Regions from separate parts of the Glutamicibacter sp. BS14 genome, predicted to be linked through region 2. Evidence: predicted binding sites of a transcription regulator. Region 2 holds the regulator's gene; each other region holds the start of a gene.
What was found. Region 2 encodes LexA, which represses DNA repair genes until DNA is damaged. Its sites were predicted from a motif close to TCGAACANNTGTTCGA; they were not measured.
Positions count from the first base shown of each region.

Region 1: AC1Z36_RS03490 (4-hydroxyphenylacetate 3-hydroxylase N-terminal domain-containing protein) is a predicted target of LexA. The motif match lies at 1,677-1,692, and genes of this name have one in related genera.
Region 3: uvrA (excinuclease ABC subunit UvrA) is a predicted target of LexA. The motif match lies at 2,203-2,218, and genes of this name have one in related genera.

Region 1 is NZ_CM167801.1:732,851-737,040, reverse strand. It holds gene AC1Z36_RS03495 (MmgE/PrpD family protein) at 1-127, opposite strand, end outside; gene AC1Z36_RS03490 (4-hydroxyphenylacetate 3-hydroxylase N-terminal domain-containing protein) at 143-1,639, opposite strand; gene AC1Z36_RS03485 (MFS transporter) at 1,887-3,257, shown strand; gene AC1Z36_RS03480 (NtaA/DmoA family FMN-dependent monooxygenase) at 3,426-4,190, shown strand, end outside.
Region 2 is NZ_CM167801.1:3,180,048-3,184,237, forward strand. It holds gene hisB (imidazoleglycerol-phosphate dehydratase HisB) at 1-353, opposite strand, end outside; gene AC1Z36_RS15045 (histidinol-phosphate transaminase) at 376-1,482, opposite strand; gene AC1Z36_RS15050 (LysM peptidoglycan-binding domain-containing protein) at 1,564-1,917, opposite strand; gene lexA (transcriptional repressor LexA) at 2,176-2,895, shown strand; gene AC1Z36_RS15060 (glycoside hydrolase family 76 protein) at 2,952-4,031, opposite strand; gene AC1Z36_RS15065 (ATP-dependent DNA helicase) at 4,137-4,190, opposite strand, start outside.
Region 3 is NZ_CM167801.1:2,200,077-2,204,266, forward strand. It holds gene AC1Z36_RS10445 (nuclear transport factor 2 family protein) at 144-617, opposite strand; gene AC1Z36_RS10450 (hypothetical protein) at 1,282-1,584, opposite strand; gene uvrA (excinuclease ABC subunit UvrA) at 2,244-4,190, shown strand, end outside.

The sequences.
Region 1 (4,190 bases), 1.4 Mb from region 2:
CAACGCCCACCGAATCCAGCAGGCGCTGGTTCACGCGCTGGATCGTGGCCGTCGGCAGCTGGCCGTACTGGGTTTCCAGCAGGTGCTCGAGCAGCGCATCGAGCACATCGGGCGTCGGGTTAGCCATGATTTTCCTGCTTCCCTAGGCGCGCGTTGCCGCGGCGTCCAGGTCCAGTGCGGCCTGCTCGGCGATCACCGGGCTGATGCCCACCTCGGCGAACATCGCCTCGAAGGCACCGGTCTCGCCCTTCATCTGCGCCTTGCGGTGATCCAGCCCGCGGGCACGGCTGACCGACCCCAGGTAGAAGCGCTCGTACAGTTCGATGCGGCTGCCCAGGGCGGATCCGGCGAAGTCCCAAGCGGTGCGGAAGATCTTGGCGCGTTCCTCCGGCGCGATGCCGTTGGCTCCCGGCAGGTACTTCTTGAGCAGTGGGCCCAGGCGCGGGTCCTCGAAGGAGGCCGCGGTCGGGGTGGCCAGCAGGTTGTGGCTGCCCATGGACTTGATGATGTCGTTCACGCGGGCCATCCAGATGGGCATCATGGTGCGCAGCGCGGAGATGTCGTCGTGGCAGAAGAACGCCCCGCCGCCACATTCGGACGCGTTGACCTCGGCCGAGTGGATCACGGCGCGGGCGATGCGCAGGTAGGAATAGATCTCGCCGAGCATCGATGCGGTGTCCGGCTTGTTGTCGGTGGCGGTGACCTTGGCCATCTGCACGCACAGGTCGTAGGCGAACTCCAGCTTCACCGAGGCGCGGATGGCGGTCTGCTGCTGGGTGTTGCCGGTGGCGGTGCCGGCGTTCAGGGAATTGTAGACATCGAGCTGGCCGTCGATGAACACGCGATCCCAAGGGACCAGCACGTCGTCGAAGATGATGACCGCATCCTGCTCGTCGAAGCGCGAGGAGAACGGCTTGTCCACTACCGGCTGGTCCACGCCGTAGTGGTCGCGGCAGACCGAGACCACGCCGCTGGTGGCGACCGGGATCGCGAAGGACAGCGCGTATTCCTCGTAGCCCTTCTGGATGGGCACCGCCGGGTAGACATAGAGCTCGTCGGCGATCGGGCCCAGGGTGGCGAGCATCTTCGCGCCGCGCACGATCAGGCCTTCAGCGGTGCGGTCCACCACGCGCAAGGTCAGCTCTTCATTGATGCCCTGCAGTTCGCCAACCGACTTGTCGATGGCCGCGTGCACGATGGTGTGGGTCAGCGCCAGGTCGTTTTCCTGCACATGGCGCCAGTAGTTCTCCAGACGCTCGTAGTAGACCGGGTCGCCGGACTTGGCGAAGATGTCCGGGCGCGAGGCGTGGCCGGCGAGCACCACGTTGACGTAGTCGGGGGTGCGGCCGAGCATGCCATTGGAGTAGCGGGCCAGGCGGTCGAACGCGCGGTGGCGGCGGGCGATGTCTTCTGCGTTCTTGGGACGCAGCAGGGAGACGTTGTGCTGTTCGCCAGTCTGTTCGTCGTTCATCAGGCAGTCATCGGCGTACTTGTGCTGGTAGTCGAAGTAGGCGGCCATGCCGTTGATCGAGCCGGCAAATGCCGGGTGCTCGGTAACGTCAATGCGCTGATCGCCCAGCCAGACCTCGCGGGAATCCTTGAGCCCTGCCAGGTACTGCTCTCCAGTGCGTGCACTCATCTTCGCTGCTCCTTATCGGGCGTCCCGCTGAGCGGGTTCAAAAATATATTCTGTGCATCAGTTTATATAACTCATGTGACCCAGATCAAGCTCTGGGCCGAAGAATTTTTCCAAACCCGCAAGATTACGCGGTTTTCAAGGGCCAAAGAAAATATTATCCGTCTTAAAATGCGTAAAAAGTGGACAAGGTTAGTGAAATGAGCCACTATGGCTTAAGTCACATCAGCGATCAGGAAGGGTTCTCGACGTGTCCGACTCGCAACAGAACCAGCCAGTGCCGGCAATGGAGCCAAGCGACTCCCTCAACACCAAGGATTTGCGCCGCATTCTCGGATCCAGCTTCTTGGGCAGCGTCATCGAGTACTACGACTTCATCTTGTACGCCACTGCGGCGTCGCTGATTTTCGACAAGGTCTTCTTCGGCAACCTGAGCCCGGGCTTGGCACTCTTCGCCTCCTTCGGCACCTTGGCCGTCGGATACATTGCCCGCCCGCTGGGCGGCATTGTCTTCGGCCACTTCGGCGACCGCCTTGGCCGCAAGAAGATGCTGGTGCTTTCCATGATGATGATGGGCGTAGCCACCGTTGCCATTGGCCTATTGCCGACTACCGCAACCATTGGCGCAGCTGCCCCGGTCATCCTGGTCTTGCTCCGCGTGGTCCAGGGAGTCGCAGTTGGCGGCGAATGGGGCGGCGCCACCCTGATGGCCCTGGAACATGCACCCGCTTCCAAGCGCGGTTTCGCAGCTTCCTTCGCTAACGCCGGCGCACCGGCCGGTGGCCTGCTGGCCACCTTCCTGGTTTCCTTCATCTCCTTCTCCACCGGTGATGCGTTCCTGGAATGGGGCTGGCGCATTCCGTTCATCTTCTCGGCAGTCCTGATCATCATCGGCATGGTGATCCGCCTGAAGGTCGCAGAAACTCCGGTCTTCCAGGAGCTGGATGCCAAGGCCGCCGAGCGCAAGCAGGAGCGCAAGACTCCTATCTCGCTGGTGCTGAAGAACCATTCGCGCACCGTCATCATCACCCTGATCGCTTCCCTTGGCTTCTACACCTGCCAGGGCGTGCTGACTTCGTGGGGCGTTTCCGAAGCAGCGGCCCAGGGCGTGGACCGCTCCTTTGTGCTGAACACCAAGGGCTACGCGGCCATGGTCACCATCGTGATCTGCCTGCTGGCCGCCAAGCTCTCGGACAAGTACGGCCGGAAGATGATCCTGACCATCGGCGGCACCGCCGGCATCCTCTGGGCCTTCCCGGCAGTCTTCCTGATGAGCAACGGCACCGGCTGGGGCTTCGCAGTTGCAGTCATCGTCGGCAACGGCGTCATCCAGGGCATCCTGGCCGGACCGATCGGCGCCTACATCTCCGAGCTGTTCCCAGCTGATGTCCGCTACACCGGCGCCTCACTGGCCTACCAGGGCTCCTCGACCCTTGGGGCCGGCTTCACCCCGATGATCTGCACCGCGCTGGCCGTCAGCTTCGGCATCACCGCCGTAGGCATCTTCTGGGTGGCAATCCTGATCGTCGGACTGGTCGCCATCCGCATCAGCCCGGAAGGCGCCGCCCTGCCTCCCAAGGCAGCCGCGTCAGCGCCGTCCAACGCAAAGCTGAACGCCTGAACCCCGGCACCGGTCCGCGTATCAGTTGATACGCGGACCAGCTCTTAACACCAAACATCAATTTTTCTGAACGCTATGGCGCAAAAGTTCTCCATTTACGACTTTAGAGACTCTTGAAACCATGGACTCAGTGCTTCCCGTCACATCCGCAGGAAAGGATGAGTTTCAATGACTCCCAAGAACCCCCAGCACATGGTGCTCACGACCTTCATGCTCCCCGCTGGCTACCACAAGGATTCGTGGCGCATGGATGGCTCGCGCTCCGAAGAGCTGGCCAACCTGGAATTCGTCTACGACCTGACCAAGATGGCTGAAGACGCCAAGCTGGACGCCATCTTCTTCGGCGACATCGTCCATGCCAACACCGTAATGCGCGGCGATATTAAGATGAACGGCTTCTACGAGCCGATCTCGGTACTTTCCGCACTGGCAGCACGCACCAAGAACATTGGCCTGATCGGAACCGTTTCCACTTCCTTCTCGGAGCCTTACAACCTGGCCCGCCAGATGGCCGGACTGGACCACATGTCAGGTGGCCGCGCCGGGTGGAACATCGTGACCAGCTCCGATGGTTTCCAGAACTTCGGCATGGACTGCGCGCCGGATCCGGCCACCCGCTACCGCCGCGCCACCGAGTTCGTCGAGGTAGCCAACCAGTTGTGGGATTCGTGGGAAGACGACGCCGTCACCAACGACAAGGAGTCGGCATGGTACGTGGACACCGACAAGATCCATCCGATCAACCATGAGGGCGAATTCTTCAAGGTGCAGGGCCCGATCAACATGCCGCGCAGCCCGCAAGGCCGCCCGGTGCTGGTGCAGGCCGGCTCTTCGGGACCAGGCATGGAACTGGGCTCCTCGGTGGCCGATGGCATCTACACCGCGCAGCCGCTGAAGGAACCATCGGTGGAGTTTTACGCCAAGTTCAAGGCG
Region 2 (4,190 bases):
CCCGACACATCGACTACCGAACGGGACAGGGCTTCGTCCAGTGGAGCGTAGGAGGTGCCGAAGCGGCGGATGCCGGCCTTGTTGCCCAGTGCCACGCGCAGTACTTCGCCAATGGTGATCGCGGTGTCCTCGACGGTGTGGTGAACGTCGATGTGGGTATCGCCGGTTGCACGCACGGTGAGATCGATGAGCGAATGCTTGGATAGCGCAGTCAGCATGTGGTCGTAGAACGGCACCGAGGTGCTGATCTCAGAGACACCGGTGCCATCGAGGTCCAGTTCAACGAATACGGACGATTCGCTGGTCACGCGTTCCATGCGGGCGCGACGTGCGCCAATCAATTCGGCAGACATGTCTTCCTTCGCTTGTCTTTGATTACTTCTGCGAGCCGAGCAGTTCGGCAAGTCGTTCCAAGAAGGCTGTGGTTTCCGATTCGGTTCCTGCCGTAACACGCAAGGTTCCCGGGATTCCATTGTCGCGGATGATGATGCCGGCTTCCAACAGGCCTTCCCAAATCTTGTGGGGGTCTTCGACGCCACCGAAGAAGACGAAGTTGGAGTCGGAGACCGATGGCTTGAGGCCAAGTTCCTTCAGGCGCGCGACGATGCGGTCCCGCTGGGACTTGATGTCCTCGACCTGGGCCAACAGCAACTCGATGTTCTTCAAGGCCGCGATGGCGGTTGCCTGGGTCACTGCCGACAGGTGGTACGGCAGTCGCACCAAGCGGATGGCATCGGTGACTTCTGGCGCAGCGGCCAGGTAGCCTACGCGCGCACCGGCCAGGCCGAAAGCCTTGGACATGGTGCGCGAGACAATCAGCCGCTGGCGGCCTTCGAGCAGGCTCAGCGCCGAGGTGGTGCTGGCCAAGGAGAACTCGGCGTACGCCTCATCCACGATCACCATGCCGTTATGCTCGCTCATGGCTTCATATACCGCGGTGATGACGTCCAGGCCAAGGGCCGTGCCGGTGGGGTTATTCGGAGAGCAGAGGAAAACGATGTTCGGCTTGTGCTCGCGAACCTGTGCGGCTGCGGAATCGGCGGACAACGTGAAATCTGCGGCGCGTTCACCGGCGATATATTTCGTGTCAGTACCACTGGCAAGCAGCGGGTACATGGAGTAGGTTGGGCCGAAGCTCATCACGGCACGGCCGGGGCCGCCAAAGGCTTGCAGGATTTGCTGCAGGATTTCATTGGAACCGTTAGCGGCCCAGATATTGTCCTTGGTGAGCGAGTGGCCGAGGTAATCGGCTAGGAGTTCGCGAAGCTCGGTGAACTCGCGGTCCGGATACCGGTTCAACATTGCCGCCGCCTTGGCCACCTCTTGTGCAATGGCATCGACGACTGTCGGTGGCAACGGATGGGTGTTCTCGTTGACGTTCAGCTGGATGGGCACGTCAATTTGTGGTGCGCCATAAGGGGATAGCCCGCGGAGATTCTCACGCAAGGGCAGCTGACTCAAAAGTTCACTGCGGTCATTCACGCATCAAGTCTACGTGCGCAGCGCGCCTGCCGGTGAATCCGCTACGGCCACAGGTAACAAACTCGAAGCAGGCTGGGGAAGCTAGCCGGCAAGGACCGGAATCGACAAGGTTTCGCCAACCTGGATTTCGCTGCCGGTCAGGGCATTGAGTTCGGCGATGTGGCCCACTGCCGAGGTCACGTCGTAACCGGTGGCGTAATCCCGGGCCAGGCTCCACAGCGTATCCCCTGGAATAACGGTGACATCAACGGTTCCGACTCCAACAGGAGTATCGGCTGCGGCATGCGCGTCAGAGGCAAACATGGAGATGAAGAAAGCTGCGGCGATGGTGAGTGCGAAAATGGGCATACCCACAAGCACGGCCCATCCGCGACGGTTGATGCGGATCTTCAGTGGTGCCTGGGTCTGATTTGAGTCAAGTGCGACGGTTGCCATGACTTTGTCTCCTCAAGAAATTCAAGTGATGCGAATTTGTATTCGAAAGCGTAGATTCGAAAACTTATTCGAACCTCGTATATCTGTTCTAACAGAGGTTTGCGGAACTTGTCCAGAAGTTTTCGAACAAATCTTTGAAAGAAGCTCGCTTATCTACTAAGATTTCGAAGTAGACGAGCAATGAAAACATCTCACCATCTAGCGCCGACAGTTTGGACTTACGAACTTTCGAATGATTGCTAGGGAAGGCAAAATCTCATGTCAGCTTCACAACGCACTCCCCGATCGAATGCACGTTCGCTGACGATTCGCCAAAAGAAGATCCTGGAGACGATCCAGCGGTCAATCGGCAAGAACGGTTATCCACCATCGATGCGTGAGATTGGTGACGCAGTAGGGCTCAAGAGCCTTTCGAGCGTCACCCACCAGCTGAGCCAGCTGGAAAAGCTCGGCTATATCCGTCGAGATCCACGCCGTCCGCGCGCAATGGAAATCCTGCTGCCTCTGCAGCTGGCCGAAGACGCCGAGAAGGCCGAAGTTTCGAAGCCGGTCGAGCCAGATGCCAGCGAAGACGCCAAGATCATTGAATTGAGCACTTCCGCTGACACCACCATGGTTCCCCTGGTTGGCCGTATCGCTGCCGGCGGTCCGATCCTTGCCGAACAGTCCGTCGAAGATGTTTTCTCGTTGCCTCGTCAGCTCGTAGGCCACGGCGAACTGTTCATGCTCAAGGTTTCCGGCGATTCAATGGTTGACGCTGCGATTTGCGATGGCGACTGGGTAGTTGTCCGCCGCCAGCAGACGGCGGACAACGGCGACATCGTAGCTGCCCTGCTCGATGAAGAAGCCACGGTAAAGACTTTCCGGCAGCGTGACGGGCATACCTGGCTGCTTCCGCAGAACTCGCGCTACGAACCAATTTTGGGTGATGCCGCAACGATCATGGGACGCGTCGTCTCGGTGATGCGCTCGCTCTAGAATACGTACGGTCATTGCGCCGGTGCTTGGCACCAGCGCAATTCTCGTTTAACCCGCTATTGGCCGGCGTTCAGCTCGAATTGAGCGGCCGCCGAGAAGATCATCCAGCGTTGGATTGCCGCCGAAAGCCGGCGTGGTTCCTGGTCAGCCAGATGGCGCGCCGTTGCCATGACCAGCCTCCTGGCCTGCTCCCGGCTCCGGGCTTCTATGCGGACATCATTACCGGCGAGGGCCAGATATCGGCAGAGTATCCCCGCGAACAGGTTGCCGTCTCCCCCGCTGTTGAACGAGAGGACCCCGGCAGCAGTTGACAGCGATTTCGTGGTGGCATCGATCAGTACTTTAGCGTGAGCCAGATCAGCAGGCTCGCCAAGCTCAAGCAATGCCCCGAGCACCAGGCCCTGGTTATAGGTGTAGACCGCTGGTTCCACGGCGTGTCCCTGCGTGGTCAACCGAAGTCCGTCCAGATACAGTCCTCGCTCCACGCTGAACAGATTCTTTTCCAGCCACTGGAGAAGCTCTCGCGCGGTCTCTTTCTCCCCGGTACGGGCAAAGAACAGTGCCGCCGGCGCGTTGGCTGGCGTGTTCTTGAAATCCCGCTTTCTGGACCAGTACAGGCCGCCGTCCAGCACCCCATCCATGCCGGCATGGAGCTGCCGTCCCAGCGTCCGAACTGCCGCCTCGGCAGGACGGCTCCTGTGTCCCGTCACCAGCTGCGTGAACTCTGACAGGCGGCCGCTGGCCAGGGCAAGCCAAGCCATGTCGTCGAAGAAGTAGTTGGGCAAGATCCCGAAGTTTCGAATTCGAATGCCGCGCAATAGGCCGTTGGCCCGGGCAAGCGCTTCGCGCGCCCGGTGTTCGTTGCCTTCGTCCCAGTACGATCGGCCCTCATCGATGATGGCATCCAGATAGTGCGCCTGCCACCAATAGTTCCACTCCGCAAGCGGGTGCGCGAAACCATTGAGATTGCTGAGCATGCTTCCGTCGCGCAACCGATGCGCTTTGCTGTAGCTCTGTCCAATCCACGTTCCGGGCAACCCCATGAGGCGATGCCCGAACCGCTGGTGGGTGTCGATCGCGGCTTGGTGCGCCAATTCCTGCATGGACTCCATGGTGCCTTCCGATTCGAGCTTCATCAGTTCTTGTCACAGACCTTAGTGCATCTGGAAGCATCATGCTGGTACCGGTTAAAGAACTTGAGCTGTCCCGAAGGACAGCTCAAGTTCATACTCTGGCCGCGGCTATTTCCCGCCCGGGTTCAATCGCTTGAGAACACCAGTGATGACCTTCTTATC
Region 3 (4,190 bases), 980 kb from region 2:
CCCCTATTTGACGAGTCGTCCACCAATGGCTGGGAAATGGTAATATCCGGTCAGCACCCGTCTTTTAATGCATATAGGGAACGGCTACCGGGGCAGGGTGGGCCGAACGGGTCACCCTCGATGGCAGGTCGTCGAACGGGGTCTCAGATGCTGAGTGGAGAGCCTGGTCGCAGGTGGTACCCGTCTTTGACGTGTGAGTAGTCTCGTGCTGTTGTTACTAAGCCGGAATCGTCGAATGAAAGTACTGTGCACCCCGAAACCGTCATTGGTTTGTCCTGGATAAACATGACGACCCAGTACTCGACGGAGGCTGAACTTCCATCCACAAGTGGTTCACTGAACCATGTCTCTGCCGGTTTGGTTTCCTCCGCGAAGCATTCCTCCAGATAAGCGCGCAGGGCGCTAGGCCCGTGCAATGGCCTAAACATCGAGGCCCAGTGGTAACCGTCCTCAGCCTGCAGTTCGACAATTGCGTCTGCGTCCTTAAGCGGCCATGCCTTGGCCCATGTCCTCGCCCAGCGTTGTGAAGCTTCGATAGTTTGCATGTTAGTTTCCTCGTGACTTAGATGAGTGGTGGCCGCTGGTTTGTTCGAGAGGATGAGCAGCCCAGTTCCCATAAGACAGGCAGTCGTTTGCAATGATACTTTCGGCCGAGCGGATTTACAGCGTAGGTTCTTCTAGCTTAGCCCCGTGCTGATTTACTCACGTTTCGCCGTAAACAGGTCCTCTAGCGGAGCGCCCGTAAGGGGAACCTCAGCTGGTGCGCTGTTTCCGACACTGATAGTCGAAAGTAACTTGAGCGACAGGATTTGCCAGTAGCGTCCTGGTGCATGCTTGTACATTGGTCCCATGCGAGCCATTGAAACAGTTCACGCAGAACCACGCGACTCGGATGATTCGCCCTGCTATCGAGTCAATTTTTGGGAACAACCTCCTCCTGAGTATGGCTGGAACTTAGATGCTTTTGTACTGGTTGAAGTGCAGGACAGATCAGAGGCACTCCGTTGGGTGGAGGAGCACGCGAATGGGCGGCCCTTCGGACTGTTCGCAGAAATAGGTTCCAAGCCCGAGAAACAGCTCGGTGCTCCGCGAAAAGCATCTCTTGTACGTTTACTCGGAAACAATCCCAATTCCGGCTAAACCTGCGAGGGTCATTAACAATTGGCGTTCGGATCGCAGCGCTAAATAACGTTACGCGCGCTCCCAGCAGAGGAATGCTTAGCGGCCATCCTAATGGCATGTAGCGCGTTTTGTTCTCCGTACTCGGCAGTCCGTGCCTGATTACTGACGGAAATAAGGGTCACTGGCAGAAGGCGAGCCCGCCTCGGTTGGTTCCCACCCGTGAAGCCGAGCCATGCCTATTCCGCCTTCAAAGATGTATTCAACCCAGATCACGGCATAGCGGCCGTGGCGGTTTGCTTCTGCCCATGAGAGGACATCGACGATGCTCTCTGCGTTTTCTATGCGGTACTCGGAGCAGGCACGGTCTTCGTCCCAGAAATCTACCCGATACATGGGATCTGGATTTTCCTGACTGACGTATCGAGGATCAACGAGAGTCGCCTTGATTTTTTCTGCACTCATGCTCACAACCTATCCCGTTCGAGGATAAGCAGGTAGGAATTCCCGACCTGTCTCGTAAGCTGGTCGCGTACAGGAACACACCACGTGCTGGCTTGAATTGCAGAAGTTTCATGGATTCACAGGAAAGCCGGACGTTCCGTATGCCCCGTCCGGTGTATTGACCGGTGAGGGGGCGTGAAACGGAACGATCTGGCGCTACGTCATGATGTTGCTAATGCGGATTTAGCAGATGGAGGCTGCCGGTTGGGCGAACTCCAACGTTAAGTGCGGCAGGCTGGCAGAGGTCGGTGGATCTCGACCGGTTAGGTGATCCGGCAGCCAGCGTATTCGACCATAAAGCCCATCGGTTCCAGTCCGGAACAGCAGGCTTCCCGGAGGTTCGGCATAAGCCGGCGTTGAGGCAGCACACCAGCGGGGAACGCGGAAGCCGGCCAAGTCCATCCCGTGAGCGCGGAGTTCCAAGGGCAACCGCAACCTCGAATGGGAGGACGAGGTCCCGCCCTTGTTCTCAGCGTGGCCCGTTCACCGGTCGCCTTTTCGGACGAATGAACGAGCACGCATAGCGCTCGCCGTGCGCCGGATCGGGGCTTTGGAGAATTAACTGTGAGTTGCGTCCATTCGTACACGTATTCGAAGTAGTTTTCGATTAGTATGGCCTCGTGGCTATTTCATCGCAGAGTAAAAGAACTGATCTGACTCGCCTGGTCGTCAAGGGTGCACGCGAGCACAACCTGAAAAACGTGGACATTGATCTCCCGCGTGACGCAATGATTGTCTTTACCGGCCTTTCCGGTTCGGGCAAGTCCTCCTTGGCCTTCGACACCATCTTTGCCGAAGGCCAGCGCCGCTACGTCGAATCGCTCTCTGCCTACGCCCGCATGTTCCTCGGCCAGGTGGACAAGCCCGATGTGGATTTCATCGAGGGACTGTCGCCAGCGGTGTCCATCGACCAGAAGTCGACCAGCCGCAACCCGCGTTCCACCGTGGGCACGATTACCGAAGTGTACGACTACATGCGTCTGTTGTGGGCACGCGTGGGCCGTCCGCATTGCCCGATCTGCCACGAACCGATCTCCAAGCAGACTCCGCAGCAGATCGTCGACCAGCTGATGGAGCTACCGGAGAAAACCCGCTTCCAGATCCTCGCCCCGGTAGTGCGCTCGCGCAAGGGTGAATTCGTCGACCTGTTCGCGGAGCTCTCTTCCAAGGGCTTCGCCCGTGCCCGCGTTGACGGCACCACCATCCAGCTGAACGATCCGCCGAAGCTGGCCAAGCAGGTCAAGCACACCATTGAGGTGGTCGTCGACCGCCTGGCCATCAAGGAAGATGCCCGCCAGCGCTTGACCGACTCCATCGAAACGGCCCTGGGCATCGCCGAAGGCCGCGTGCTCGCCGACTTCGTGGACCTGGACGAGGATGATCCCCAGCGCGTGCGCGCGTTCTCCGAGAACCTGGCCTGCCCCAATGAGCATCCGCTGGCCATCGATGAGATCGAGCCGCGTACTTTCTCCTTCAATAACCCGTTCGGTGCCTGCTCGGCCTGTTCCGGCATCGGCACCAAGCTGGAAGTCGATGAGCACCTGATCGTTCCGGACGGCGAGGTCACCTTGGCCGAGGGCGCGATCGCCCCATGGTCGCTGGGCAAGGCCACCACCGAATACTGGAACCGCTTGATCGAAGGCCTGGGCCATGAGTTGGGCTTCACCATGGACACCCAATGGCAGGACCTGCCGGCTGCTGCCCGCGAAGCGATCCTGAACGGCAAGGACCACAAGGTGGTCGTGCAGTACAAGAACCGCTTCGGCCGCGAGCGCAAGTACTCCACCGGCTTCGAGGGCGTCATCTCCTACGTGCACCGCAAGCACCAGGAAACCGAATCGGATCACGCCCGCGACCGCTACGAGCAGTACATGCGCCAGATTCCGTGCCCTACCTGCGGCGGCGCGCGCCTGAACCCGGCGTCGCTCTCGGTATTGGTGGGCGGGCGTTCCATCGCTGAAGTTGCCGCCATGGACCTGCGCAGCGTCGCGGAATTCCTCTCCACGATCGTGCTCACCGCGCGAGAGGCGCAGATCGCCGCGCAGGTGCTCAAGGAAATCGACGCGCGCATGAAGTTCTTGCTGGACGTCGGACTGGAGTACCTGACCCTGGAACGCGCTGCTGGCACCTTGTCCGGCGGCGAGGCGCAGCGCATTCGCCTGGCTACCCAGATCGGTTCGGGCCTGGTGGGCGTGCTCTACGTTCTGGACGAGCCGTCCATCGGCCTGCACCAGCGCGATAACCGCCGCCTGATCGACACCCTGCTGCACCTGCGATCGCTGGGCAACACCCTGATCGTGGTGGAGCACGACGAAGACACCATTGCCGAAGCCGACTGGATCGTGGACATCGGCCCGGGCGCCGGTGAGCACGGCGGCGAAGTGGTGCACTCCGGATCCCTGGAGGGCCTGAAGCAGAACACCAAGTCGCTGACCGGAGACTACCTTTCGGGCCGCAAGCAGATCGACATCCCGTCCAAGCGCCGCAAGATCGACAAGGAGCGCAAGCTCAAGGTGGTCGGTGCCAACGAGAACAACCTGCAGAACGTGTCGGTGGAGTTCCCGCTG